2 regions of the Fictibacillus nanhaiensis genome follow, and region 2 is predicted to be linked to the other one. Evidence: riboswitches for the same ligand, from Rfam matches in the RefSeq annotation. Region 2 holds a riboswitch; the other holds the start of a gene.
The links. A riboswitch is a leader RNA that binds a small molecule or an ion and turns the genes downstream of it on or off. The one in region 2 is predicted to bind cyclic di-AMP.
Positions count from the first base shown of each region.

Region 1 (15,039 bases), on a different contig from region 2:
ACCAAGAACTTGCCATGAGGCACCATGAACTTGAGGGATACACCTTAAGGAGTAAGCATCCTGGACCCGAATCTCTCCTTGTTTCGTTGTAAGCTGGCTGCCTTCTAAATATTCTCTCAATCGACGAGCGACATCTACCTGCTCTTGGTAACCTCTAGCAAGATGTACATCTTCGTCAAACGCATCTGTTATCCCCCGTAAACTTTCTGTTGTGAGTGCTGCAATCGCATCTGCCATGAGTCCGATTCGTTCGGCTTCTATATAGGCAGCAATTCCTTGTGCCGTCATGGCTTGTGTTCCATTAATTAAAGCTAGACCCTCTTTTGCCGTTAACACAACGGGTTCAATGCCCGCTCTCTTTAAAGCTTCTTGACCCGGCATACGTTCCCCTTTGTAAAAAGCCTCTCCCTCACCTACTAATACAAGTGCTAAGTGAGAGAGCGGTGCAAGGTCTCCGCTTGCCCCAAGGGATCCTTGTTGAGGAACAACAGGATGGACACTTTTTTCGACCAACTCTAGTAGCCTTTCGATTACGACTGGACGGATACCCGATAACCCTTTTAGAAGTGCATTGGCACGCAAGATCAGCATCAAGCGGGAGATCGTCTCTGGGAAAGGATCTCCTATGCCGCACGCATGACTGCGGATCAGATTGATCTGAAGCGTTTCTACATCGTCTCTAGAAATAAAAACATCGCTAAATTTTCCGAAGCCGGTAGTAATTCCGTATACGACTTTACCTGCAGCTACGATCTCCTCAACCGCTTTCCGACTATCTGCTACTTTCTTCATGCTAAGCGGGCAAGCTTCTACGGGTTCGTTATGATGCAGAATCCGCTTGATCTCTTCCATGGAAAGCGTATTACCTGTTAATGTAATCATCTTCATCCCTCTTTTATTAACGTTCTTTTTATTAAGGCGTTCTACATATAAGTGGTGACTTTGGGTTATTTTTTTATCTTCTTTGACAAGTTGATTGGAGTGCAAGGTGTGAGACTCCTGGGGATCAGCGGGACAGGTGAGACTCTTAACAGCGCAGAGCGCTAAGAGGCTCACCGCACGCCCCCCGGAAAGCGAGCATCCTGGAACGGAAATCAACTACTTTCAAAGACAACTAGTCTCACTAAAAAATGCATTTTTCACATACAAAAAGAGCGCACCCGAAAGAAAACTCTTTCGAATACGCCCCCTCATCACTAGTTACTATGGGCATTATTTAAATATGATTGATTCCTAGACCGATCGCCTCATGCTCTAATCCTTTTACAGGAGCACCTATCGTTCCATAGAGAGCGACTGCGATCCAGTCACCTTCTTCTTTCTTCTCATACGGATTACCGCGGACAACGATGAAACGTAACCCTACAGTCCTAAGAACAGTGCCAAGCTGAACCTGCCCTCTTGTCACCCCATGAAAAGCTTCCATGATTGCATGATATAACGAATGTGTTTCACGATAAATTCCGGTTTGAATGATATTTTCACTTTTGGCCGCTGTTTCAATGGCAGCTACTACCTTTTGTGAATCCATGGAACCAGCTTTGCCTACGCAATACTTCCAGCCCAATTTCTCAATTTCAGGCAGATAACTTTCATCTAATACCCCTAACATGGCCATCTTTCCGATCAAACGTTCAATTGATAATGCCATTGCATGAATCACTCTTTCTCTAACGGCTAATAACTACTTCTAGTGTATGCGTTTACAATTTGTCCGTCAATTCCCTTTCAACAACTTATCACAGCAGTTTAGTAAAGAAAATGACACGTATAATCTAGCAAACTAGCGGTAAGAATGATAGTAAGAAATATAACGGAATGAGGGTTGTTACATGTTAAACGTACAAAAAGAAATTGCACTAGCTTCAATGTCACGCACACCACAGTTTGAGGAAGATGTGAATGACTTTTTTATCGCTTATGACAAAGGACATAATCCGTTACTGCTCTTACCTACTACGAAAGGTTTTCTTCCAGAAGGACAGGTATACGCGATCGCATTCATTAAAAAAGAAAACAATTCTTATCAATTTACCCTTTCAGATAAAATCATGCCCTTCTCGATGGATGAGGCTACACTCATTCATGATCAGCTCGGTTTCTTCTTCGGGCCTGATAATAATATGCTCTCTTCCTTTTTCAAAGGGGATACGTATGGCGCTTATGTAGTTTGGACAAAGCATATGGTCACCCAATTAATCAACGAGACTCTGCAGAATTGGCACAATACATCAGATGATTCTCAGCGTGAAAAACATAAAACGCGCCTTACTATGCTTCTTCAAGCTTAATAAAAAACTGACTGTTAATTCCTTTATCTCTTGAACAGATGAAGGAAGTTAACGGTCAGTTTTTTCTTGTGTCATGTAGTGGGTGATGCCTGTTCTTTTTTATTTTTCTTAAAGTGTTTTTTTATAAAAGTCATTATAAAAAGAAGTGGAATATAACTGATAGCTAAGTAAAAACCAACCTTGTTTGTGTAATTGTTTAGCATATTAATTTTAAGCCGCGTGTCCAAATAGTAACAAGCTGCTAATACTAAGACTAGCATCACAATGAGTGTGATGTGGTGACGAATGTTCAACATCAATTTGGCTACTCGGCTCGAACACCAAATCGCCAATGCAATATTAGGGAGAATCACTAAACACCACATGGAGACGAATACGAAATCAAAGCGTTCTACAAATGAAACTTGAACGATTTTTACCATAGATAATGTTGCCCAAATATTTCTAGACAATTGTTCCTCGCTAAAAAAGGCAAATGAAAACAAAGTGACTAGCAAGTACATCATAAATGTAAAAAGATTGGCATGATGAGCAAATTTCTGCGATCGCTTAGCATTTTTGATAAACGGATAAAAGACAAGTAGCGTTTCAAAACCAAGATAACTCAGCATCATATTTTTTGTTGCTGACAAGTAATCCTTCATACTTTCATCGAATACAGGCAAAAGGTTAGAAAAATGAGTGAATTCCAGTGGATACACCAGCAAAACGATCAGACCTAATGGAATAACCACTCCTAGAAAACAAATACCTGCCACCGTTCGAAAACCAGAAGAAACAACATAGTACGTTAATAAAAGGAATACAGCTGCAATTTTCCAAGTACTTAAAGTCGGAAACATCCATACTTGTATAACTTCAATATAAGTTCTTAGTACAGTAATCGACCAGAGCAGAAAATAGAGAAGTAAAGAGAGGTTAAATAGATTTCCTATAAAACCGCCAAACAACGTTTTATGTGTGGTCACAATATCTCCATCACCATTATCAAGCACGTAATAGATCATCCAGATTAGAAGATGTACCAAAACAGCTGCTATGATAACCGATATCCAAGAATCATACCCTGCGTATTTAGCGATGATTCGCTGATACCCTAAAACCCCTACCCCTACTTGTTCAGAATGGACGAGAAAAAAGACAAGAAAGGGAGAAACGAGAAAAGCTTCTTTAATTTTTTGCATGATAATCTCTCTTCCTCTCTTTAAAATCTTGTTTTAGCTTTCCCAAGAGGAAGTCAATTAACCCATAAAGAACCAAAAAAGCTAACGCAGTATGAAGGAGCTTTCCCTCAGTGCATTAGCTTTTTTTATCCCGTTATCCCGTGAACACTTCACCGTCTGGATATCTAATATTATCTTTTGTTTGTTTAGCCAGACTAAATGCCAACGTTAAAGGTCCTAATTTACCGAAAACCATTACTATACAGATCACAATCTTTCCGATGATTGTGAGATCTGGCGTTAGCCCCATACTTAATCCAACTGTCCCGAATGCTGAAACCACTTCAAAAACGATAACCATAAACGAGGTATCCTTTTGAACATATGTGATTACAAATAGCGCTGCAAATATAAATAGAATTGAAATGGTTGTAATAGCAAGAGCTCTGTAAACCACCGCGTTTCTAATCGTTCTTCTCATCACGACTGTATCTTCATTACCTTTCAAGAAGGCTGCAACAGTAAATATAATAACGACAAACGTTGTCAGCTTGATCCCTCCACCTGTTGAAGTACTTCCTGCTCCAACAAACATCAAAAGGACCATTAATAGAGATGTATCAGGGTTGATTGCTGTCATATCAATCGAGTTAAAACCTGCTGTTCTTGGTGAAATACCTTGAAAATAGGAAGCCCAAAATTGTTCAGCGCCTGTTAGCATCCCGATCGTCTTAGGGTTGTTGAACTCAAAAAGATAAAAAAACAAGATTGCTACAACATTTAATATCAAAGTGGACAACAACATTACTTTAGAATGTAGTGAGAGTGTTTTCCAGCGGCGGCTTACCCAAATATCAACTAAAACGGTAAATCCAATTCCACCCGTTATAATTAAGAATGATATGACAAGATTCATCATTGGATCTCCTACATAACCCATCAAACCATCAGACCAGAGTGAAAAACCAGCATTATTGTATGCGGATATGACGTGAAATATGCTGTAGTATATCCCTTTGCGCACACCTAAATCTGGCACAAGTCTCAATGATAATAAGAAGGTAGCAATGATTTGAATTCCGATTGAAAACACAAATAAATTTCGAACTAAACGGATCACACCGCCGATAGAAGGCTGGTTGAGTGCTTCTTGCATCAATACACGTTGTTTGATGGAAATTTTTCTTCCCATCATAATAACAACGAGTGATGCAAAGGACATGACCCCGAGTCCTCCGACTTGGATTAAAAATAAAATGACGATCTCCCCAAACAAGGTAAACGTTGAACCTGGATCAACGGTAGCTAAGCCTGTTACGGTTGCTGCTGAAGTGGCAATAAAAAAAGCATCTACCCAAGATAACGTTTCTTCATGAGCGACAGGTAGCTTTAACAAACACATGCCAACAAAAATAAGAAATAAAAATAGCAACGCTAAAAATTGAGGAGGATTCAATTTAATTGGGTTATGCAAAAAACGTTTATGCTTTCTGACATGTAGTGCCAATGTTTACACTTCCTCATCCTCAAATCGATTTAGATCTTCGTTTCGACCGATTACGACGAGTATATCTCCATATTGAAGAGATACGTCAGCAATAGGAGATACGAGAATCTCGTCTCCACGTTTGATTGCTACAATATTACAGCCATAACGTGCTCGAACATCAAGATCTGTTAACGTTTTGTTAACAAGTTTATCCGTTACACCTATCTCTACAATACTGTGTTCATGCGATAGCTCGATAAAATCAATAATTTTTTCAGAAGAAATGAGTTGAGCAACCCGAAGCGCCATATCGCGCTCTGGGTGGATAATACGGTCTGCTCCTAGCTTCTCCAACACTTTGTGATGATAGTCATTCTGTGCTTTAACCCATACCTTTTGAACTCCTGATTCCTTTAGGAGTAGAGTGGTTAAGATACTTGATTGAATGTCTTCTCCGATTGATACGATGACGTGGTTAAAATTTCGAATTCCTAAAGACTTCATCACGTTCTCATCCGTAGAGTTTGCTTGAACAGCTTGAGTAGCTATTGTTGCAAACTCATTTACTCTTTCCATATCTTTATCTATAGCTAGAACATCATAGCCCATCGTCGCAAATTCTCGACAGATGCTTCCTCCAAAACGTCCTAATCCAATTACTGCAAACTGTTTTTTCATTATGGTCTCCCCTTAAAATCCATGAAGTTTTTGCTTTGTTATTTCTCTAGTTTTGCTGGTTAAGAGGTATACAAATTTAAGTAAAAAAACGCAAAAAAAAGACCACACAAAAAAGCGGGTCCGGTTTTCCACCAAATTGACCTCTCCAGTGACATGACGCTTACGGGGTTAGCTGTCGGATTAGGGATTGGAGTATCCCTTTTTGCTAATAGAGCAAAATTCACCCCAAAAGATTGGTTCCCCCGTTTTACAGTAGTTTCACCATAAAATAACTGTAAATTCAGCGATCTAAAGCCTGCTAAATTTTGAATTACATATACTGTAATCCTCTATCTTTTAAATGTCAATCCATTTTTGTAGGGTTAACAAATACTTTACATTTTACCTGAAAATTGAAGAATCAATACAACGATTCCAATCAACCAAACATAAATAGCAAACCCTTTTAACGTACCGGTTTGAAGAAGTTTAATCATCCACTTTACCGCCACATATCCAAAAAGAGCCGACGCTAGAGTACCGACCAATAATGCTGAATAAGAGATAGGAGGATGTGCTCCTACAAATAGATCCTTAGACTGCAATACTACTCCCCCAGCAATAGATGGGATAGATAGTAAAAACGAAAAATAAGCAGCTGCTTTTTTGTCGATCTTACAGAAGAGCGCGGCTGCGATTGTCAGTCCAGAACGTGAAATAGCAGGAAGAATCGCTGCACCTTGAAACGTGCCGATCACAAGTGCATCACGTATAGAAATATCATCAATTCCTTTGTATCCATTCCGTTTATAAGAGTCAGCCCACCAAAGCAAGAAACCTGTAATCAGAAACTCCCAACCTACAGTAATTCCAGTTTTTGAGATCTCCTCAAAAAAATCTTTAAATGCCAGTCCTATTATAGCGGTCGGTATCGTACCAGCTATCAGCAGAATGCCCGTTTTGCTGAAGGGGCTTTTTATCACTTTTAGAATTTCTCTCCAATACACCGTCATCACGGCAATAAGTGTTCCGACATGAAGCATGCTATCCAAAAATAAACCCGCTTCCTCTAGCTGAAACATTTGCCTGCCAAGAAGCAGGTGTCCTGTCGAACTTACGGGTAAAAATTCAGTCACACCTTGTACAATGCCCAATATTAAGGCCTCGAGCCAATCCATAAAAAATCCCCCTCAAGTTACACGGTCTCGTACAACCTATTCCTGAGGAGGATTTTCTATTCTTGTTTTTTTGTGTCACAGTAGGAGCTTTACAGAACCCCTGAGAATAAACGAGCAAATGATTCTTTTGTACGTTCCCATAAACCTCTTTTGTAAAACTCAACGGGCTTAACTCTAACAGATTCGACCATGTCTTCTTCGTATTGTTCTACGAGATCACGGACAGATCCTGTATTTAGCAAGAACACGTTCACTTCAAAATTAAGATGAAAACTTCGCATATCCATATTAGCAGTACCGATCGAAGCTGTATCACCATCGATAATGATAACCTTTTGATGAAGAAATCCTTTTTTGTAGGAATAGATTTCTATTCCCGAACGCAGAAGTTCTGGGAAATAGGAACGCGTTGCATATTGTGTTAAAAAGCCATCATTGATTTCAGGAACTAATAATCGAACCTGAACTCCTTTTTTAGCAGCCACTCTTAAAGCTGTTCGAATCGCTTCATTAGGTACGAAGTATGGCGTTGCAATCCAGATTGATTTCTCTGCACATGAGATCAGTGAATAGAAAAGATCACTCATGATTCCTAGCTGGGTGTCTGGACCACTAGCAACAACATGAACGGTTCCGTCTCCTTCAGCAGGGTATGAGGTAGTAAGGTGATTATCTTCTAACAGATCTTCTCCACAAACATATTCCCAATCCATTAAAAAAATCGCATGAAGAACTTGAACACCTTCTCCTTCCATTACCATGTGAGTATCGCGCCAGAAACCAATTTCAGGATCCTCTCCTAAATATTCGACACCTACATTCAATCCTCCAACAAATCCAACCTTACCATCGATAATGATAATCTTACGATGGTTTCTGAAATTGAGTTTTTGATTAAAGAAGCCATATCGTACTGGTAAGAAAGCTTCAACTAAGATTCCTGCTTTTTTCATTCTGTCAATGTCATATTGCTGAAGAGAAAGACTTCCTATTCCATCATATAGAAACCTAACTTTTACACCTTCATTGGCTTTTCTAATTAACAAATCAATAATATCTTTACCAAGTCGATCTGAGCGGAAAATATAATACTGAATATGTATATACTCCTTGGCTTCTTCCAACCTTGCAAAAATTTCTGGAAATGTCTCTTTGCCATTTTTTAATATTTTTGAACTTGTTTTTCTGTTCAAACGCGTAAGGGTAATATGATGAGCGTGGGTTGCAAAGCACTGTTGATGCCTTTTTAAATCACTAAAATCAGGCTTTTCTTCCTGTTTAGATACTCTGATCCATTCGTCCCTGTCTTTTTTTCTTTTAGATTTAAAAAGATGACCTTTCAAATAAAGTTGGCCAGAATAAAGATAGAACATATATCCGATAAATGGAAACAATATCAATACATAAATCCATAGAAGTGTATGTTGAGCTGTTCTGTTCTCGAGCATTAACGAATAGATCGTATACAGAATCACTGCGATGTAAAGGAGCCCAAATACTGTTTTGATGATTACATATCCTTCTGCAAAGAAAACGATGTATAAACAGACGAGTAACAATAGTGTGAGAAAAAATTCCCATATTCGTTTCATGCACGTGCTCCTTTTTACCAATCTTCTCTTTCTCTCTTTTATTCCCTTCCCTTTGTAATTAAAACAAGTGACTTCTCTCTTTTTATACCATTTTTTTATAGGATTTGCAGATATGACGACTGTTATGAAATTAGGAATTGTTTCAATCATTCGAAACGGTTTTTTTGTGTACGCAGACGCTTCGGAATTTGCAGGGTTTGAATTGGACAGATGATGTGACCAATCCGACAGATTAATCTTCAAATCGGACAGATTCACTAGTCAATTGGACAAATTACCGCCAATAACAAAAAAAGGCGCCCATACACAGACTCCTCTATAGCGCTTACTGTCGACTTTTAAGAAAATACTGTCCACTTTTTGAGTTTTACTGTCCACTTTCGCTAATTTACTGTCCACTTTTGTAAATTTACTGTCCACTTTAATTTCCGCAAAATAGAAACACATAAAAAAGCTCCAGAGGTTATCACCACCTCTAGAGCCTTTCAACATTATTCTTTTTTCGCTCCATTTTCTTTCCAATAGTACTCTGCAACTGCTTCAGCCACTGCTTCTGCACTTCTGTACAGCTCATCCATGTTGTTATCCACACCGCCAAACTCGATAAGGAGAGCGTGGTCAGAAAGGTCTTGATTATAAACACCATTTCCCTGTGTTTTGTTTTTTCCGATAACCCCACGACTTAAGCCAGGGTATTTTTTATCTAAGATCGCATTGATCTCTTGCGCTGCTTTTTGGTTGTTTTCAAAATTAGGGTTCGCTTTACCGATAACGAACAAAGTACGTGCGTAAGACTTCCCATTAATTTCTGTAGTTGTAGACTTCCCTCTCATCGAGTCTCGATGCAGGTCAAAAATTAAATCAATATCTTGGTTGCTCGACATCGCACTTTGGACGAGTGTACGTGACATCGGGTAACTCTTACGGTAATCCGTGTTATTCTTTCTTAAAAGCTCCGTCATGTTAGTCATGTCAACGGTTGTACCAATTCCTCTCGCCTCTAATTCCTCTCCAAGCTTTTTCCCTACCATCGTGATGTTTACCTTAGAATGGATGGCATGGTCAGGGTTTGTTACACCTTTTAAATGCGGTAAGAATGATTCCCAACTGTGCGAATGATAGATATAAGCGATCTTCTTTCCGCTTGTTGTTTGACCTGGTGGTTTTTCTGAATCAGAAGGATCTGGATCTTCCAATCGCTCAATATCTTGAACTTCTGCTTCTTCACCACTTAGAAGGAGCTCCATAGGCGGCGGCGACTCGTACGCTAGGTTTGTGTAATCCGTTCCTTCCCCAGCAACAATGATCGTTGAATCATAGAGCGCAAATCCAGGAAGTTCGTTTCCTAATAGACTTCGGATATCTCCTGGCTTAATGCTTGTCGTTAATTCAAACAGAACACTTGATAACGCTGGCGGCTTACTTGCTTTTGGAAGCTCTTGCGTAAAATATCGATTTTCCCACCCTATAAAATAAACAAGTGCTTCACCAGAAAATTCCGTTAACCACTTATGCATGGTTGATGAACTCAATCGATATTTGTGCTCAAAGGATGTGATAAAACTAGTGGCAACGACGATAAATAGCATGGCTCCGGCAAGTAATAAAGGTAAACGCTTCATATTCAATTGCGGGGTGAACATGTATAGCCCTCCACTTCTGTTAACGTTTCTATCACATCCTATGCAGTGAAGAAATTAAATAGAATCGAATCTATGAAAAAATAATAGAGAGACTTCTATTCGCTTGCTCCCTGATCTTTTCGTTTGGTTAGATAATGAGTGAAGTCTTTTGAAAGAAAACAGAGTTATATGCACAAAAAAAACCAGTTCCTCAACTGGTTTGTGATGTAAGGACGATCTCGTCTGAGTTTGAATGATTTCCGCTAGCAAGCTTTTCATAAATATCAATAAAAATACCTAATTCCTCTTGAGACAAATGATTAAGATAACTACTTATAGAATTAACTCTCTCATTTTCAGCTTCTCGTAAGATTTCGTGTCCTTCGTCAGTAATCTCCAAATAGACAATACGACGGTCTAAATCACTACGGTAACGACTCACAAATCCACGCTTGTACAAACGATCCGCACCAACAGTTATCGCACTTGGTTTTACACCCATATAGTCAGCCAATTTTGAAACGGTCCATTTATTTCTAATACACAACGTCTTCAAAAGTACAAACTGTGTTTTCGTTAACTCCTTTTCTATAGCAATTTCCGGGTGTAAACGCTTTGACACAATGTAATGCACTTTCTCCAATCTCTCCACATAGGACTTCAAATCCTTATTCCCCATACTATGAACCTCCAGCCTCTAAGTTGTAATGCGAGTATTATACTAACATTATACAAGAATTTTCATAACATTTGAACTATTATTTACAAATAATGTGTAAAAGAGTTGACGACTAGCATATATTTAAGATATATTACATTCAAATATATTTGAACGTTTTAGGAGTGTTGAACATGAAGGAGATTTATAACATACGAGAAGTTGAGCAGTTAAAGGTTATCTCTGACCCACTTCGCATCAAAATCCTATGGGAGATATTAGAGGAAGCTAAGACAGGAAAGATCTTATCAGACCTATTAGAAGTTCCAGCACCAAAGATTCATTACCACCTTAAGGAACTTGAACGTGTAGGATTAATTAACGTCGAGAGAACAGAAGAAAAGAATGGCATTATACAAAAGTTCTACAGACCTGTGGCTCACTCATTTTCGATTGCCGATATATTGCCTGATCAACGGCATGCAGTGAAAGATGAACTCTCTGATGCACTAAAGGAGAATATATTGGTTTCACTCGAAAAAACAAAGTCTATGGTTCGTAAATTAGATCCTGAAATACTAGCTTATTCAGATTCTCCTCTTAAATTTGGTTATAGACATGTAAAACTTTCTTCTGAACAAGTAAAACTGTTACATGACAAAGCAAAAGAAATATCAGAATTGATCTCAGAATTTAAAAAGAATGAGACTGACGATGGTGAGATCTATCACTACTTTATGCTCTCATTTCCATTGAAAGAGACACCTTATCCGGAAGAGGAGCTAGAGTAAGATGACCGAAACGATAGCTGTACACCAAAAAAGTGAAACAGAGTCCCTGTTCAGAAAGCGTTCTTTTTTATTCATATGGGCGATCACGATTTGTTCTTCTTTTTCAATCGCGATTTTTCAATTCTCACAGAGTTGGTACGTCGTAAAAACTTTAGACAAAGAGGCTTCGCTAGGCATTGTATTTATTGCAGCAAACGTTCCTCGTATTTTATTCATGGCCATCGGTGGTGTTCTAGCTGATCGAGTCAGTCGGACGAAAATATTGTTTTTCGCTAACTTCTTAAGAACTTTTTTGTTAGTTGGATTGTTGATCATGCTTGCAACAGGACATCTCTCCCTCCTATCTTTTATCATTTTTGGCTTGTTTTTTGGAGCACTTGATGCTTTCGTATGGCCAGCAAACGGATCGCTTCTGCCTAATGTTGTCGACCAATCTCAATTAACACGTGCAAATTCAGTCATTCAGACCACCCAACAAAGCTCGTTAATACTTGGACCGATGATTGGAGGTCTTCTTGTTGCAAGTAGCGGAGGATACATGCTCTCGTTTGGTGTACCCGCTGTGATGCTGCTGCTCTCTGCCATTCTTGCTTATATGTTAAATATCCCAGCTACCATGAGTTCAAGCACAGCAAAGCCTGGCATGTGGCTATCTATAAAAGAGGGCATTGATGTAGTAAGACAATCCGCTTTTTTAAAAGCACTCTTTCTTAGTACGATCTTCCTTAATGTTTTCGTAATCGGACCGTTGATGATGGGCTTACCAATCTTCGTAAAAAACGTGCTTAATGGAAGCGCACTTGATTTTAGTTTTATTGAAGGTGCTATGGCTATAGGCATGCTGATCAGCTCCGTTATCATAGGGATTTTAAATATTAAGAAAAGACGTGGACTGATGGTAACCGTTTCTTTATTCGCCATGAACATATTCTTTTTCTTATTTAGTCAAAGTTCCACCCTTTATGCTTGTATGTTGACGATTTTCTTTATTGGCATTACGTTTCCCGCAACCAATATTCCGCTTATCTCAGCGGTACAATCTTCCGTTGATAAGAAACTTCTAGGAAGGTTGATGGGTTTGCTAACTATGGCAAGCATGGGACTCGCACCTTTATCACTTGCAGCAACGTCCATGTTAATCTCTTATGGCTTTTCTATTGAAAACATCATGTCTGGAGGTGCACTCTCTTTAATTGTTGTTAATCTTTTGATCATGTGGAAACTTCCTGCTTTAAGAAAAATGGAATAGGTGGTGTAGATGATGAAGGTACTTCTTATTGGCGGCACTCGTTTTTTAGGTAAACACGTAGCAGATTCTTTTAACAACAATCATCATGAAGTGACTTTGTTTCATAGAGGGAAAACATCAAAGAAAGGGTTAACAGAAAACGTTCATGAGATTATTGGTGACAGAGATCTTGATCTGTCTTCAATTAAGAGTGAATCTTGGGACGTTGTAGTGGATACGTGTGGCTATTTTCCTAAGCAAGTCCGAAAATCGGCTGAAGCACTCCAGAAAGAAGGAACTTTCTATATCTTTATTTCTTCCGTATCTGTTTATGAAGATCAGTCCGTTCGAAACATTACGGAGGAAGCGCAAACCGCTGACCTTATCGATCCTACCATTACTGAAATCGGTGAACATTACGGTGCCCTTAAAGCCGCTTGTGAACAAGAGGTCTTAGAGATATTCGGTGACAATGCTTTAATCGTGCGTCCAGGTTTGATTGTTGGTCCACATGATTACACCGATCGTTTTACTTATTGGCCAGACAGAGGTACTCGAGGCGGAGAAATTTTAATTCCTGACATGAAGGATCCGACTGTGCGCTTCATTGATGTTCGTGATCTTGCAAATTGGATCGTACGGATGGCTGAAAATAGGGAGAACGGAGTCTATCAAGCTGTTGGTGGCGTGTATGACTTCAACGAGGTTGTTCAAAAATGTATGCGGAGTCAAGAACATTCAACAATCGTACCTGTTGCCGAATCTTTCTTATTAAAAGAAAACGTCGGCGAATGGGTAGAGTTGCCACTCTGGATCTCCAGTGAAGATTATCGTGGTCTTGATTATGCGGATGATACAAAAGCGATAAATAAAGGTTTGAAATTCCGGCCGATAGAAGAAACGATAAGTGATACTGCAGATTGGTCTCTAAGTCGAAACTTAAAACCAGATGATTGGAAAGCAGGCTTACATCCTGATAAAGAAAGGACGCTTCTAAAAAAATGGAACGAAATTGTAAAGTTGGGGTAAAAAAAGAAAAATTTCTTCTGTAAAAATCAAAAATACATGAATGCCCATGGCACTTGTCCATACCAACTGTCTTCTTAGGACATATAGTATGATTGTGAGATACAAAATCTCTCCTGTTGGCAAGAGGCCGGCAGAGCAATTCCCTACCCCCCATTTCTTCATCATGCGTTCGGTTTTCTTTACCATAATCCTTTCTTAAGGATTATGGCTTTTTTTATGAATAAAAGGGAGTATCCTTTACTCACTCCCTTTTTAAAACGTGGATTTTTTATCTTGGAAACCGTTTCGGGTAATCATTGAAATGGATATATTTTTTTAAATGATCAGGCAGTTCACCTTTTTGAAAAACATATTGAATGTCAGATAGCGGAATCTCTAAACGGGCCAATGAAGGATACAACGGTAGAATTTCTTTAGGTTCATACGATTGTTGATAACTCGTGATCGCTTCATTCGTTTCTTTTTCAACAGATTGACGATAAGCATGAATCTCTTGAATCTGTTTGACCATCATCAAATACTCGGCTTTTAAACGTTCAAGTTGATGTATCTTCTTCTCCATACTATTCTTAGCCGTTTCTAACTCTCTGTCACGTGAAGAATATACAGTTTTTAAATACTCGGATAATCGATCATCACGGTTTTCTTTTAATTCATCCAACTGTTCCATAGCGTTACGTTCTTTTTCCATCGCTAGCAAGTATTTATTCTTTATCTCGGTTAGATCTTCCATCGTGATTTTTGAGTTTCTACCTCCGTAAGCATTAAGTAGCTCTTCATATTCATTTGAAGACCATTCTTTTTGTTTATGTAGTTGCTGCCACTTTTCATGTGCGGAAGCAATATTTTTATCGTATTCTTTTTTCATTTGCTTAAAATGGTTTAATTCAGGATACATAACAATCTCCCTTCGTTTTTCAACAATCATAGTATTCGGGAGGGTTTTGGGTTTAACGTCTCGAAAGTTTAAACAACTGTTTAAATCGGATGCTTGTTTAGGCGGTCTGTGGGTTCTTGACAGTGGTTGATTTCCGTTCCAGGTAGCTCGCTTTCCGGGGGCGGGCGGTGAGCCACTCGCCGCTACGCGCCATGGAGGGTCTCACCTGTCCCACTCGTCCCGCAGGAGTCTCGCACCTTACACTCCAATAAACTTATCAATGAAGCCTAAGAGACTTAACATCAACACCTTTTTTAGTATTACCTAATAGAAAGAAGGATGAATTCATGAAGATTACGGCGATTAGGCATTGTAAAGCGGAAGGTCAAGAAAGTATTGCCCCTTTAACTATTGAAGGAGAACAGCAAGCCATAGAACTGGCTGCCTATTTAGAGGGGCAGCAT
Region 1 is NZ_JBHUPF010000002.1:221,568-236,606, reverse strand. It holds gene hutH (histidine ammonia-lyase) at 1-882, opposite strand, end outside; gene hutP (histidine utilization transcription antiterminator HutP) at 1,217-1,651, opposite strand; gene ACFS5O_RS01635 (hypothetical protein) at 1,833-2,291, shown strand; gene ACFS5O_RS01630 (GerAB/ArcD/ProY family transporter) at 2,363-3,475, opposite strand; gene ACFS5O_RS01625 (TrkH family potassium uptake protein) at 3,609-4,961, opposite strand; gene ACFS5O_RS01620 (potassium channel family protein) at 4,965-5,621, opposite strand; cyclic di-AMP (ydaO/yuaA leader) riboswitch at 5,763-5,917, opposite strand; gene ACFS5O_RS01615 (undecaprenyl-diphosphate phosphatase) at 5,996-6,778, opposite strand; gene cls (cardiolipin synthase) at 6,868-8,370, opposite strand; gene spoIIP (stage II sporulation protein P) at 8,862-10,013, opposite strand; gene ACFS5O_RS01600 (MarR family winged helix-turn-helix transcriptional regulator) at 10,204-10,671, opposite strand; gene ACFS5O_RS01595 (ArsR/SmtB family transcription factor) at 10,845-11,441, shown strand; gene ACFS5O_RS01590 (MFS transporter) at 11,443-12,690, shown strand; gene ACFS5O_RS01585 (NAD-dependent epimerase/dehydratase family protein) at 12,700-13,698, shown strand; gene ACFS5O_RS01580 (hypothetical protein) at 13,967-14,596, opposite strand; gene ACFS5O_RS01575 (histidine phosphatase family protein) at 14,923-15,039, shown strand, end outside.
Region 1: linked by a shared signal. The riboswitch ahead of ACFS5O_RS01620 (potassium channel family protein) and the one ahead of ACFS5O_RS17975 (hypothetical protein) in region 2 are both predicted to bind cyclic di-AMP.

Region 2 (15,039 bases):
AAACGTTCACGCATTCCCGGCTTAACGGTATCTTTTAAATAGATCAATCCATAGATTCTATCATTCATACAAACAGCAAGCGGAGTGCCACCTTTTTTCGCTATCTCATCACTTTTCTTTTTCAGATCTTCTGGAATCTCTCCTGCTTGCTTCTCTACAAACTTAATGATGGAGTCAACAGCACCCTTTCGATAATGAAAACCATTCAAATTAATTCCACTCATACGTTCTTCTGCTGTAAAAGGTACAATGTCGCCTGATTCATACTTCGAGGTATCCGAAGTAAACCCTTGTTTCCTTGCCAACTCTACTACTGATCTTCCTTCCGGTGTTTCATCAAATAAGGATGTTACCACTGCCATTTCAGTTAACTCTTTCTTTGAAGACCATCCTACCGGAATAAATTCTGCAGCTAGACGGTTACCAAATGTAATCGTCCCTGTCTTATCTAGGATGATGGTATTAATATCACCTGCTGCTTCAACTGCTTTTCCTGACATCGCTAATACGTTAAAGCGTGTTACACGGTCCATACCAGCGATTCCAATCGCTGATAATAACGCACCAATCGTTGTTGGAATGAGACAGACGAGTAGAGCTATTAGTGTTGAAACTTCTAGATTTACTCCTACATAATCAGCTATTGGAACAATCGTTACGACTACTAACAAGAAGATGATCGTCAACGTTACAAGCAAAATGTTAAGTGCGATCTCGTTCGGTGTCTTTTGACGTTTAGCTCCTTCTACTAAGGAGATCATCTTATCTAAGAATGACTCACCTGGATCTGCTGTAATCCTAACTTTAATAAAGTCACTGACCACTTTTGTGCCGCCTGTTACAGAACTAAAATCTCCTCCTGCTTCTTTAATGACTGGTGCTGATTCTCCTGTGATAGCAGATTCATCAATGGACGCAAGCCCTTCGATAATCTCACCGTCACCCGGAACCATGTCACCTGTCTCGATTAAAACAATATCTCCTTTACGAAGATCTTCTGAAGATACTTCTTTGATCGTTCCTGATTTAACCACTTTTTTTGCGATCGTGCCTTTTTTCGTTTTCTTTAAACTATCGGCTTGCGCTTTTCCTCTACCTTCTGCTAAGGCTTCTGCAAAGTTTGCAAATAGAATGGTGAATAAAAGGATTAAGAAAACCGATAAGTTATAACCAAATCTACCTTCAGCATCAAACTGCTTAGGCATGATCATCATGAGCAAGACAAGGAATGTTCCGATCTCTACTACGAACATAACCGGATTTTTCATCATCGTTATTGGATTTAACTTCACTATACTTTCCACCATCGCTCGGCTGATGAGGCCAGAACGAACACTCTGTTTGGATTGATTCATTTTTATCTGCACCTCTCTAAATTAACGGATCGACAAGTATTCAGCTATTGGTCCAAGCGCCATTACAGGTAAGAAGGTTAACGCACCAATAATAAGCACTGCCCCAACAAGAATACCTACAAAAAGGATGTTGTCTGTTCTAAACGTACCAATCGTTTCAGGAACAGGTTGTTTTTTTACTAGAGACCCTGCTACAGCGAGCAAAGCGATGATGGAAACGTACCTCCCAAGCAGCATGACAAGTCCAGTTGAGATATTCCAAAAAGGCGTATTGTCTCCAAGACCCTCAAAGCCTGAGCCGTTATTTGCTGCAGCAGAAGTATACTCATAGAGAACTTGTGAAATACCATGGAATCCCGGGTTGCTTATCGCCCCTTTTCCAAGCTCTGTCATAAAAGCTAAGGCAGTCGGACCCAATATAATCAACGGGTGTGCAAGAAGTGCTATCGTTATAAGTTTCATTTCTCTTGGCTCTATTTTACGGCCTAAAAATTCTGGTGTACGACCAACCATCAGACCGCAGATGAACACTCCGATGATCGCATACATGAGCATGTTCACTAAACCTACTCCATCTCCGCCAAACACTGTATTTAACATCATAAGTGATAATGGTGTAATTCCACCAAGCGGAGTCAAGGTATCATGCATGTTATTGACCGTTCCTGTTGTAGCAGCTGTCGTTACTGTGCTAAACAGTGCAGATTGAGCCGTTCCAAAACGAACTTCTTTTCCTTCCATGCTTCCTTGTTCTGAACTAAGACCGATAGCATTCATTGCTGGATTTCCGTTACTTTCGGAAATATAGATTAAAGATAAGAACGCAATAAAGAGAATGGCCATTGCACCGAAAATAACCCAGCCTTGTTTTTGATTTTTAGCAAAACGTCCATACGTGTATGTTAATGCAGCAGGTATACACCACATTGAAAGTATTTCGATCACATTAGTTAACGGACTAGGATTCTCAAAAGGATGTGCTGAGTTCACTCCGAAGAACCCCCCACCGTTCGTACCTAAGTGTTTAATAGAAACGAGTGAAGCGACTGGCCCTGTTGCGATTTCCTGCTTCTCTCCTTCTAACGTTGTAATCTGAATCGTACCATCTAACGTTTGTGGAACTTTTAATCCAACTAAGACGAGGGTGACGACAACAGCCATTGGAATAAGTAGCCGAGTATGGCCTTTTATAAAGTCTTCAAAGAAGTTACCAATCGTTGCACCTTTGCTTGTAATACCACGAATAAATGCAATTGCTACAATGATTCCTGTCACGGCAGATGTAAACATCATCATCATGATGACCGACATTTGAGAAAAGTATGAGAGTCCTGTTTCTCCACTGTAGTGTTGTAGGTTTGTATTCGTCATAAAACTGACAATCGTATTAAAGGATAATGTCGATTCCATGTTGTCAATCTGGCTAGGGTTTAACGGAAGCCACTTTTGAAGTCTTAAAATGACATAACCGACTGCGACCAGAACAATGTTCGTTAATAATAATGACATCGTATACTTTTTCCATGTCATGCCTGGTCTTTCTTTTATTCCAGATATGGAATAAATGATCTTTTCAATTCCAGCAAACACTTTATCTGTTTTGTTAGATTTGTTGGAAAATACGTGATAGATATAGCTTCCTAGTGGTTTAACGATCAGAAGCAATAAAAGAATCACGATTGCCATTTGTAAAACGCCCATTACTTTGTTCCTCCTATATGAACCTTTAAGTGTATGTTAAACATTAACGTTAAAATTTTTCAGGATTAATCAATGCGTATACTAAGTACAAAAACACGCCACCTGTTGCAACCATCGTTATTATCATTTTTTCGTCTCTCCTCCAACAACTCGATCACACCAGTAAATAAAGTTAAAATACACCAAAAATGAAACGATTAGAGTTAAAACCATATATAGATCTAACAATGCAATTTCCTCCTAAACTAACTAGTAAACTACTCGTAAAAACTTGATAGCATGTGTGACAAATCTTTAAGCGCAACTTGTGCGTCAGACCCTTCCACTCTAAGGGTGATCGGTTCATCCAGATTTTTAGAATAATGCGACAAAAAAAATAGATTAACAGAGAGCAAGCCTTTCGCATTAATCTGTATGCCTTGATAAAAGAAAAGAATCTCACTTTCAAAAGAACCAGCAGCATTGACAAATTCATTGATCTGTCCGATCGACAATCTTTTTGGCAATAATACAACTGACTCTGCTCCCATGTTTTCCCCTGCCTATCATTGGTCTGAAATAGAGAGGGAACACATACGATGAGTCCCCTCTTATAGAATGGTTTATCCTTTGCTTCTAAGCGTGTCTTGAATGACCCATTTGGAGAGACTATGTTGAATCACACTTGCATAATAAGCATTTAACTGATCTCTTTTCGCTTTTAACAAAATCTGTTCAATTTCGTTTGGACTTAATCTCATAAATGAATTCCTCCGCTCTTTTTTTATGAAGAAAGTAAGAATTGAATATTTCCGGTTTTGTTATAAATTACGTAATCGGCACCTAACTCCTTATAAACTCTGGAAATATACCGTGTGTCTGATTTGATGACATAAACAGGTATGTTATAGATGCTGCGAATAAGTTCAATCGTTTGGCAGCATTCTAAAAATCCAGATTCAACAACAATGATCTTTTGAACAAAAGGACCTACCATCCCGATGAATTTACGCTTGTCACCATAATTCATGACATACACATGTTGAAAACCAACTTGTGAGAGTCTATCTGCTTCATCTCGGTTAGGAACACAGAGAACAATAGATTGATAGTCGTCACATAATCTTAGTTTTGAAATAAACACATCTGAAACTTGATCAGGAAACATTATGAGCACGTTCCTAGATGATTTCTCCATCGTTACATCCTCCATTTCGGTAAAAAAGGCAACAAAAAAGAAGCCTGCGGAAGAGGAACTCTTCTCGCGGCTTCTACACATACTTGAATAAGCGTGTAAACACACGAAATTTGTTGCCTCTCTCTGAACGCTTACGGAGTTAGCTGACGGATTCGGGCTTGAGAGTAGCCCTACTCGATCTCTCGAGATTCACCCCATGCAGTCACGTTGGACTGCGGTTGGTTCCCCCGCTTCCTAAAGTTTTAGGAATTAAGCGATAAAGACGCATGATATAAATATCATATTTTTTAATTGGTCATTGCTTTTTTTATGTTCACCTTCCCTCTCCTACCACGCTTACGAAGTTAGCTGACGGGTTCGGACGGCAGAAGTCGCCCGACTTAAATAAGTTTCACCCCAGGCAGTAAAGAACTGCCGATGGTTCCTCCGTTCCAAAATTGGATTCAGCGGTCATGGAAAAATTTTAAAGTTTTACGATAAGAAATATATTACTCCTGCTTTTGTTCCTTGTAAACGAAGTAAAAACTTCAAAATTTTAAGGATTCATACGAAAATAACCAAAATATGCTGTTTTATTTCATGTAAACAAAACAAATCAACTATTTTCTATTAATTTCTTTTATTTACGATGTTTTTCAAATTAAATAATAGTCAGAATATTAAAATTAAATAAAGTGTTACTTGCAAAGTTTTAATACCAAATCGAAAAAAATTCATAAAAAAACTGAGCAAATAAAACTTTGCTCAGCTTTTTTAAAAAGATCTAAAATCCAATCTCTGTCTTTTCGTCCATAGCCATACTCCTGTGAACAGATGGATTGCAATTATCACAAAGACAGCACCATAACTTTCTGTAACCCAGCTCACAAACCAAATGATCGGCAGAGCTAAAAACATGTTTACAAGCATTAAAACCCATGAAGTTCTTGCGATTGCTACAAAGAAAAGAATGATCGGTAAGATTAAAAAGATCCAGAATAATATGTTTTGAAATGATGCCATGACTTCCCCTCCGCTCTTCATTATAAAAGGGCTTCGCCATAATCTCCACCTTTAAACTGGTACTTTTTCTAAATGTAACTCATTTTTGTTTTCTTCATCATCGATATCATACTTTGGTAAAGTTAACATGTAGAAGAGTCCAACAACAATCAGACACCCTCCAACCACCCAAAACAGCATCTCGACTGTTAAAATCTTCGGGAAAAACAATGCGATTAAACCGAGAGTCATCGTATGAGATAACATATTGATCGGTGAGATCCACCCTTGGACACGCCCCATCATTTTCGGGTCAACGATTTTTGGTAACCAGCCTCCGATCCCAATATTGATTAATGGTATGCTAAACCCAGCCAATCCGGTCAAAATAAAGAATGACCATACATTTGGCGCAAGCGCGCACAAACCAAGGGATACGCCACTAACAAACAGACCGAGAACAATGGCATACGAGAGTCTAATCTTTTTAGCGAGCATCGAACATAATACACTGCCAGAGAGTATGGATACACCGAATAGGATACCCATCCACATCATCATTTGTTCATAATTGTCAGGTGCTAGTTTGTATTTCATGATAAATGCCGGCATAACTGATAATCCACCATTTACTATACCAAACAAGAAAAAACCAAAGATTAAAGAAAGCAGAAGTTTAGATTGTTTGATGTAAACAAAACCTGAAACAAAGTCCTTCCATACCATCTTTACTCGGATATCTTTAAACCTTTGTTGTCCGTTCGGTAGACGAATATCTTCATTTACTTTCATACTCATAATGAACAAGGCTGATAAAACATATGTAAGAAGATCAAATGCAATGGCTCCTTGTATTCCTACACTCCAATAAATAAATATGGCGATCATATTTCCAAATAGCATAAACAAACTACCTACCATTTGATTTAAACCAGCCGCAATGGCATACTCCTCTTTCGATAGTACGCCTTGTACCATCGCTTGGTCAGCTGGATGAAAGAATTTCCCCACTGCACTCCTTAAGAACAGGATCACAAAAATGAGAGGCATCCAATCTAGCCAAATTGCACCCATTAATAGGAGGCATAGGCCTGCACAGATCCAGTCGCAATAGAGAGCGATCTTTTGACGATCCATACGATCAGCTAACACCCCTACAAGAAAGAATACAGCTAGTGTTGGTAGAGAATACATCAATTCGGCAAGGGTTGCATAAAAAGGCTGTTCACCGAACTTATCTAGCAAATAAAACATAAAAGCTGTAACGCCGATAATACTTCCCATCATTGAAGTAAAACCAGCAAAAAACAACTTTCTGAAGTTTTTATTCTGAAACACTTTCAGAAATTCCTGCACATCAAAACCCCCAATTTACATAATTACCCACCTAATCATTTTCCACCTAATTCCATCCATTGTAAATGTATTTTTCTCGTGTCTCGTAAGAAGAATTGTGCATATTCTCTCCTATATATAAGAATGCAACAGCTCGGTCTATTCATAAAGGCAGTAAGCCTATATAGTAAATTTTTTTAAAGGTTGAACTTTATGCTTTATGACGATACTCTAGACAGAGAGCATAATAGAGAGGATACTGACATGATTCATTTATTTTCACACAATGATTTAGACGGAAAATCGTGCGGTTATTTAGCACAACTAGCATTTGGAGACAATTGTAAGATATCGTATTGTTCACATGGAACGATTAACGACCGAGTTGAGATGCTGCTCGATAATCCGAAAGAGAGAAAAACAGAAATTATTATTACCGATATTGCGGTCAACGAAGAATTAATGATGCGACTTGATGAACGCTCGAATGCAGGAGGAAAAGTGAAGCTGATCGATCACCATGCAACAGCGCTTCATTTCAATGGGTTTGATTGGGGGCACGTTCAAGTTCGTTATGATGATGAACGTTTAACATGTGCCACTTCCCTTTTCTACGAATATTTGATCGATAACGGTAAACTTAAACGAACCGGCGCACTCGACGAATATGTAGAGCTTGTACGTTTATATGATACGTGGGAATGGTTTGACCAGAAGGTTGAAGCTAAGCGTTTAAACGACTTATTCTTTATCCTACCTCCTGATAAATTTGAGGACCAGATCATGAATCGTTTAAAAGGTGATTCTTTTCAGTTCTCAGAAACAGAAACAACGATTCTCGATTTAGAAGAAGAAAATATTGCAGATTACATCAAAAAGAAACAGCGTCAGATGGTCGAGATCTGGGATACTTGGTCTTTAGGCGAAGGATCTGAAGAGAAAACGTATAAGATTGGAATCCTACATGCGGAACGCTATCATTCCGAGCTCGGGAACGAGATCAATCGTGAAAATCCTCACTTAGACTTGATTGTGATTTTAAACATTGCCAATAAGCGTATTGGATTACGCACCATTCATGATGAAGTGGATTGCTCGATCTACGCGAAACAATATGGTGGAGGCGGACATCCGAAAGCTTCTGGCGGAAACATGACTTCTGAAGCGTTTGAAAAGTTTGTTGTTGCTGCATTCCATGAACAGCCTCGACGAATCGATGCACCGAAGAACGAACACAACGTGAAGGAAAATCCTGATGGCAGCTTGTATGTGAACAACCATCGTGAAGTATCAAAGATTTATTCTGAAGATAATCAAACATGGCTGATCACACATAAGACTCATCCAGTTGATGAAACATTTTCAAGCTATCAAGAGGCTGAAAATTACGTCAAGCGCCACTTTGAGGGCTGGCTGATGCGTGATGATGAAGCGAACAACAATCATTAAACCGTAATACCTTGGCTTATTTAGCCAAGGTATTTTTTTATTTGTACATGTCGTGTGCGCAACACGTCGAACTAGGGTTTTGGTTTGGTTTGAGCTAGGATAAAAAAAAACAAAAAGACGCCGAGAACTTGTTCTTAGCGTCTTTTTCTCTATCATTTCGTTTGGTTCTGCAACTGCTCTAACATACTTGTCAACGTTTCATTCAATGTTGAGAGTTCCTCTTTTCCCATCGGAATATTATCAACAAGCTGATTTGGAATACACTCTGCTTTTTCTTTTAAGGCATTTCCTTTTTCCGTTACAGACACGATCACACTTCGCTCATCTTGTTCTGATCTTTTTCTTTCAACGAGACCATTCATCTCCATACGCTTTAACATGGGAGTAAGGGTCCCTGAATCTAAAAATAACCTTTGCCCTAATTCTTTTACAGTTAATGAATGTTTTTCCCATAAAAGAAGCAATACTAAATATTGTGGATAAGTCACGTTGAGTTCTTTTAACAACTCTCTATAAAGCTTTGTGATTTCACGTTCTGCTGTATAAATTTTAAAACATATTTGGTTTTCTAATTTTAAGGTTTCATTTTTCATGATGTTTCCTTTCTTTTTGTAAAGGGTACTTGCATTATAACACAATTTAGTTTTACACAATTAAATTGTTTGACTCTACAAAAAGGATACGTTATGATGATTACGAGTTATTAAGTTGTACACAATTTAATTTTACACAAACAAAGGAGTGTTTGGAATGGAAGCATTATACACAGCAAAAGCAACAGCTGAAGGTGGAAGAGCAGGTACGGTTAAGAGTGATAACGGTGTTTTAAATCATGAATTAGCTATGCCAAAAGCGCTTGGTGGATCAGGAAGCGAGAACGCTACAAACCCTGAGCAACTATTTGCAGCAGGATATGCCGCTTGCTTTGATTCAGCACTAAACTTAGTTGCACGTCAAAGCAAAAAACGAATTGAATCAAAAGTGACAGCTGAAGTTTCTATAGGGAAAGATACCGATGGCGGGTTTAAGCTTGCTGTTGTTCTAAACGTTGGGGTTAATGGAGTATCACAAGAAGAAGCTGAGGAATTAGTAAAGACTGCTCACGGTGTTTGTCCTTATTCTAAAGCAACAAGCGGCAACATTGACGTTGAATTAAAAACTGAACTTTTATAATGAAAGAATAAAAGGGCCATTCGTATTGGCCCTTTTTTTATTTGTATCCTCCCTTCTTCCTCCTTTTCACTTCTTAGGAGCGTGTTACCCTCCTAATTTCTTTTAAAAAAATTCTTTGTTCCTATATCTAATCAAAATAAGTAGTCGTATAATTATTCATAAATAAATAATTATTCAGAATTGAATAGCTTATTCTGTTGCCAAAGGACTGATGAACGTGAGTCAATCAAAAGATTGGAATGAAAATGAACAGATTCTTCATTCTTTAAAAGACGATATATTAGTTACGAATGTGGATGGCATCATCCTTAAAGTGAGTGAGGCTACCGGAAAGATTTACGGAGTTGAATCAGACAGCTTGATCGGAAAATCTGTCTATGATTTAGAAGCTCAAGGGTTATTCACACCGATTCTCACACCAATGGTTGTAAAAGAAAATAAAAAAATCACGTTTGTACAAACAACAAATAAAGGAAAAAAACTGCTTGTGACAGGGATTCCTGTATATAACGAACAAGGGGAACTATATAGAATTGTGAGCTATTCACACGACATTACAGAACTCGCTCAATATAAAGAGTTTTTGTTTGCTATGGAAGAAGAGATGCAGCGAGTAAAAACAGAGCTAGGTCTATTAAGAAGCAAACAGCTTCATGATGCTGGAATCATCGCTAAAAGTGAAGATATGAAAAAAGCAGTTTCAACAGCACTTCAGTTGTCTGAAGTCGATGTGAATGCACTCATCTTAGGAGAATCTGGTGTCGGGAAATCATTGTTAGCTAAATTTATCCACAATCGAAGTCATCGTTCAAAAGGTCCATTTATTGAGGTTAACTGTGGCGCTATTCCAGATTCTTTATTTGAAGCAGAGCTATTCGGCTATGAACCTGGGGCTTTTACAGGTGCGCATCAAAAAGGCAAAGTCGGCCTTATTGAACTATCGAACGGAGGCACACTTTTCTTAGATGAGATCGGTGAACTTCCCCCTCAGCACCAAGTTAAAGTTTTAAAAGTCATACAAGAAAAACAGTTTTATCGTGTTGGAGGAACGAAACCAATCAAAGTAGATTTCCGTTTGATCTCAGCTACGAACAAAGATCTGCAGAAGGCGATCCATGAGAAACAGTTTCGCGAAGATCTCTATTTTCGTTTAAACGTTGTACCTGTAACGATTCCCCCACTCAGGAAGAGAACCGAAGATATCGTACCACTTATACATATGCTCTTACAGCAATTCGAAGAAAAATATAACAAGAAGAAAAGATTAGATGAAGCTGTCATTCATCATCTTCTGCATTATGAATGGAGAGGAAATGTACGAGAACTGATCAACATCATGGAACGATTGGTGGTACTCTCTCCCACCACTCTTATTACGGATGAGCACCTTCCGGATCATGTAAAAGAAGGTGCATCAATCCCCTCTCCATCGATTCATACCGAACAAACACTTAAACAGATGTTGGATGATAGAGAGAAACAGATCTTATTAGCAGCTAGAAAGAAATATAGAACGACCATACGGATGGCAGAAGCACTCGGCACTAGCCAGCCATCAATCGTAAGAAAAATGAAAAAATATCAGATAATTTAGTTTTTTGGCATGATCCTTGCATGGATATTCTATATAGGAATTATTTATACAACATGAGTATGGAATATCTAGGAGGTAATATACGTGTCAATGAACAACTGGAGCAACCTTGTAAACGAAATGCCTAACCTACTAGCACCAAGTATGGCAAAAGATCATCCGAACCTACCTGTCGTAAAAGCAGAGGGCTGCTATTATTATGGGCTGGATGGAAAGCAGTATCTTGATTTCACTTCTGGTATTGCAACGGCAAATACTGGCCATCGTCATCCAAAAGTGGTCCAAGCGATCAAAGATGCAGCAGATCACCTCATGCACGGACCATCTGGAGTCATCATGTATGAATCGATCCTGAAACTTTCTAAAGAACTAGCTCATGTTCTACCAGGTGATTTGGACTGTTTCTTTTTTGCCAACAGTGGAACCGAAGCCATAGAAGGTGCTCTGAAACTCGCTAAGCACGTGACTAAAAGACCTTACGTTATTTCTTTTACCGGATGCTTTCATGGTCGATCACTAGGTGCGTTGAGCGTGACAACTTCCAAAAGTAAATACCGCAAGTTTCTACAACCGAACGGTCTTGCCTATCAAGTTCCCTATGCCGATGTAAAAAGTGCTCCAGCTGGTGAAGATCCAGAAACGTATGTCATCGAGAAGCTTGAGAAAGATTTTGAAACATTGTTCAACCATCAAGTAACACCAGAAGAAGTCGCCTGTATGATTGTAGAACCTGTTCTAGGTGAAGGAGGCTACATCGTTCCACCGAGTGGCTGGCTGAAGAAAATTAGAGAAGTTTGTGACAGACATGGCATCTTGCTGATTTTCGATGAAGTTCAGACGGGATTCGGAAGAACAGGTGAATGGTTCGCTGCTCAAACGTTCGGAGTTACGCCCGACATCATGGCTATCGCAAAAGGTATTGCTTCAGGATTGCCACTAAGTGCAACAGTTGCTTCTAAAGAACTCATGCAGCAATGGCCACTTGGCAGTCACGGGACAACATTTGGTGGAAACCCAATCGCTTGTGAAGCAGCGCTCGCTACAATAGATGTTTTAACAAAAGAAAATCTCATAGAAAACTCAAAAAACATGGGGAATTATGCAGTTGCAAGATTGAAAGAACTTCAAGAAAAGACTCCTTTGATCGGGAGTATTCGTGCAGTAGGACTTATGATTGGAATTGAAATTATCGATCCTTTTACAGGTAAACCAGACGGTCAAGCACTGATGAATATTCTAGACAAGTGTTTAGAGAAAGGCGTTCTCTTTTATCTTTGTGGAAATCATGGTGAAGTCATCAGAATGATTCCTCCTCTTACTATTAATCAAGAACAAATTGATCAAGGTCTTGCTGTCCTTCAAGAGTCACTTGAAGAATATTTGGATGAAGTTCATGCTCAACTGTCGGAAAACTATCAAAACGCTTAAATGACACGGTTAAAGCATTACACTAAAAAGGAGGTTTTTTATTATGCAAACTTTTGATACAGTTATTATTCTTTTATATTTTGCCGTATTGATTGGTGCAGGAATTATTGGCTCAACTAAAGCAAAGACTTCTGAAGATTTCACATTAGCAGGACGCAACCTTGGCATGTTTATGTATCTTGGTTGTTTATCTGCCGTTATTTTAGGTGGAGCAGCGACGATCGGAACAACAAAGCTAGGATATCAGTTCGGAATCTCTGGCATCTGGTTTGTATCAATGATTGGTTTAGGTATTATTCTTTTAGGTACGATATTTATTAAAAAGATCGATTCATTAAAAGTTACAACGATCAGTGAACTTTTAGGAAAACGATACAAATCGGAAACACGACTTTTAAGTGCCATCGTGGCTTCTATATATACTTTGATGATCGCAGTTACCCAAGTGATCGGGATGGGAACGATCATCAATGTACTCTTAGGGTGGAGCTTAACGACTTCCATGTTAGTTGGAGGAGGTATCGTCCTCTTCTATACAATACTAGGTGGAATGTGGAGTGTTACAGTCACGGATATTATTCAATTCATCGTAATGACGGTTGGTATCTTCTTCATTATGGTTCCTATGAGTCTTTCAAAGGTAGATGGTTTAGGAAATCTATTAACAAAACTTCCTGAATCTCACCTAGATTTCACAGGAATCGGTTATCAGCAGATCTTCCAATACTTTTTGTTGTTTGCACTCGGTATGGTCGTATCACAAGACATCTGGCAACGTGTCTTCACAGCAAAATCTAGTAAGATAGCTAGAAATGGATCGATCTTTGCAGGAGTTTATAGTTTTGCATACGCGATTGCAGGAAGCATTATCGGTATGTGTGCATTCATCGTGCTGCCTTCATTAGATAACCCGCAGAATACGTTTGCTGAGATGGCTCTTACCATTTTACCAACGGGTATCTTAGGGCTTGTGCTTGCAAGTGTGTGTTCAGCACTTATGTCAACAGCATCTGGTTCTTTACTAGCGTCTTCTACTCTGATTACGAACGACATCTTAAAACAATATTTTATGAAGTCTCCTACTGACAAACAAATGATTACAGCATCAAGACTCACAACACTTGTGATCGGCTTAATCGCGATTACTTTTTCCATATGGATTCAAGATGTACTCGTTGCACTTGATGTAGCTTATGCGATTCTATCTGGAGCGATCTTCATCCCGCTCGTTATGACGTTCTTTTGGAAACGAGCGACTCCTAACTCAGGATTCTATGCCATTTTAATTTCTACAGTTGTTGTCCTAGCAGGACTCTTTATCGAAGGCCTCACAGCAACGAACCCTATTCTTTATGGAATGTCAGCTGGACTGGTTAGTATAATAGGAATCTCCTTATTCTCTGCACCTATTTCTACGGAATTTGATACTCCGTTCGATGAAGATGTTGTACTTGAAGAAGAGGGAAGAAAACAAGCATAAATGGAAAAAAGCCTCTCCCACCTGGGAAAGGCTTTTTTAGTAAATACATAAACTTATTTTCCACCGATCCCAAACGATAACAACAGCAGACCGAATATAGAGATCAGAGCCATGAACAAGATAAAAAACAGTCCAAAAAACTTAGCTTTTCCAGCTTCTTTCTTCACAATAGCTATAACGCTAAAGATGACACCGATAAAATACAACATGATTCCACTAAAAAGAAAGATAGCAACTTGTTGAGCTACATCATCTCGAACGATGAACGGCCAGCCAGCAAGTAGTATTCCAGCAATACAAAACCATAATGATAAACGACCAAAACGAAGGTTCAATGTATGGACACACTCCTGTTTAAATTTTTCAAAAGAAGTTCAATATCCATTGTTGCCATTTTACCTTCAAAAATCAACTATATACTAAATAAAATAATCTTTGTAATAAACGAATATGGAGATGAATGAAACGAGGGTATAAATAACTGCGGTATAATAAGGATAACTCGGTTTGAACGTTGCTTTTTCTTCTTCAACCTTGATTCCGGTCATAGCTTGCGCCTGCATGCGAACCATGTTTGATGAAAGTCCACCTTTCGAAGTGAAAAATCGAATCGTGAGAGCAAATATCAAACCAACAAATAATGAAGTATCAATAAACGCCACTCCTAATAGATTTGCCACCACAAAGTTGATGACTAATAATAAGAAAACGGTAACGATACAGCTAATAAAATGTTTCATTATATCTCCTCCTCAAAATGTTATACGAATAATTAGGAGGAAAGTTCCAAATTTTCAAGGAACATTTAACCAATCAAAACACGCCCGTACAAGTTTGCATCGGGCGTGTTCGTACTATTATTCTATTATTTTCAATATCTCATCATTCTTTCATTAACTCGCTCACTCAGGATATATCTGTATTGTGCGGTACGGAACAATTTGGCCTCTAATGCATATTTAGATTGGGGTAAGATTAAATTAGCGGTGTTTTTAAAGTGGACACTGCACGTGTCAGAATCAATGGAATCTATTCGTTGAACATGTGATTGGGATAACCAGATGCACGTTTCATTCTTAGGAGATTCTACAGGAAAAAAGAAAATGCCTAGTTCGAGGTTAATCATGATCGGGGATAAACTCACATAGCCCATAGACCGACGAACTGCTTCACGCCTGCCTTCATAGCTAGATCCAAAAAACAAACAGCTTTCATTAATAATCTTAATGGGGCTGAGTGCAACTCTTTCGTTTTTTTCGCTTTCTAAAATTTCGGTTTGAACCTCTCCATATTCGTTGTAAAACGGTAAGAGTGCCATTGTGCTCGTGTTAATTTCGTAGGATCGAAGAAGTAATGTTTTTTCCAT
Region 2 is NZ_JBHUPF010000006.1:2,785,520-2,800,558, forward strand. It holds gene kdpB (potassium-transporting ATPase subunit KdpB) at 1-1,355, opposite strand, end outside; gene kdpA (potassium-transporting ATPase subunit KdpA) at 1,377-3,056, opposite strand; gene kdpF (K(+)-transporting ATPase subunit F) at 3,106-3,183, opposite strand; gene ACFS5O_RS17965 (HPr family phosphocarrier protein) at 3,314-3,586, opposite strand; gene ACFS5O_RS17970 (hypothetical protein) at 3,659-3,796, opposite strand; gene ACFS5O_RS17975 (hypothetical protein) at 3,820-4,233, opposite strand; cyclic di-AMP (ydaO/yuaA leader) riboswitch at 4,346-4,499, opposite strand; cyclic di-AMP (ydaO/yuaA leader) riboswitch at 4,551-4,692, opposite strand; gene ACFS5O_RS17980 (hypothetical protein) at 4,987-5,235, opposite strand; gene ACFS5O_RS17985 (MFS transporter) at 5,287-6,570, opposite strand; gene ACFS5O_RS17990 (DHH family phosphoesterase) at 6,814-7,998, shown strand; gene ACFS5O_RS17995 (MarR family winged helix-turn-helix transcriptional regulator) at 8,151-8,591, opposite strand; gene ACFS5O_RS18000 (organic hydroperoxide resistance protein) at 8,749-9,171, shown strand; gene ACFS5O_RS18005 (sigma-54 interaction domain-containing protein) at 9,389-10,765, shown strand; gene ACFS5O_RS18010 (aspartate aminotransferase family protein) at 10,856-12,193, shown strand; gene ACFS5O_RS18015 (sodium:solute symporter family protein) at 12,237-13,673, shown strand; gene ACFS5O_RS18020 (hypothetical protein) at 13,727-14,008, opposite strand; gene ACFS5O_RS18025 (hypothetical protein) at 14,093-14,413, opposite strand; gene ACFS5O_RS18030 (competence protein ComK) at 14,545-15,039, opposite strand.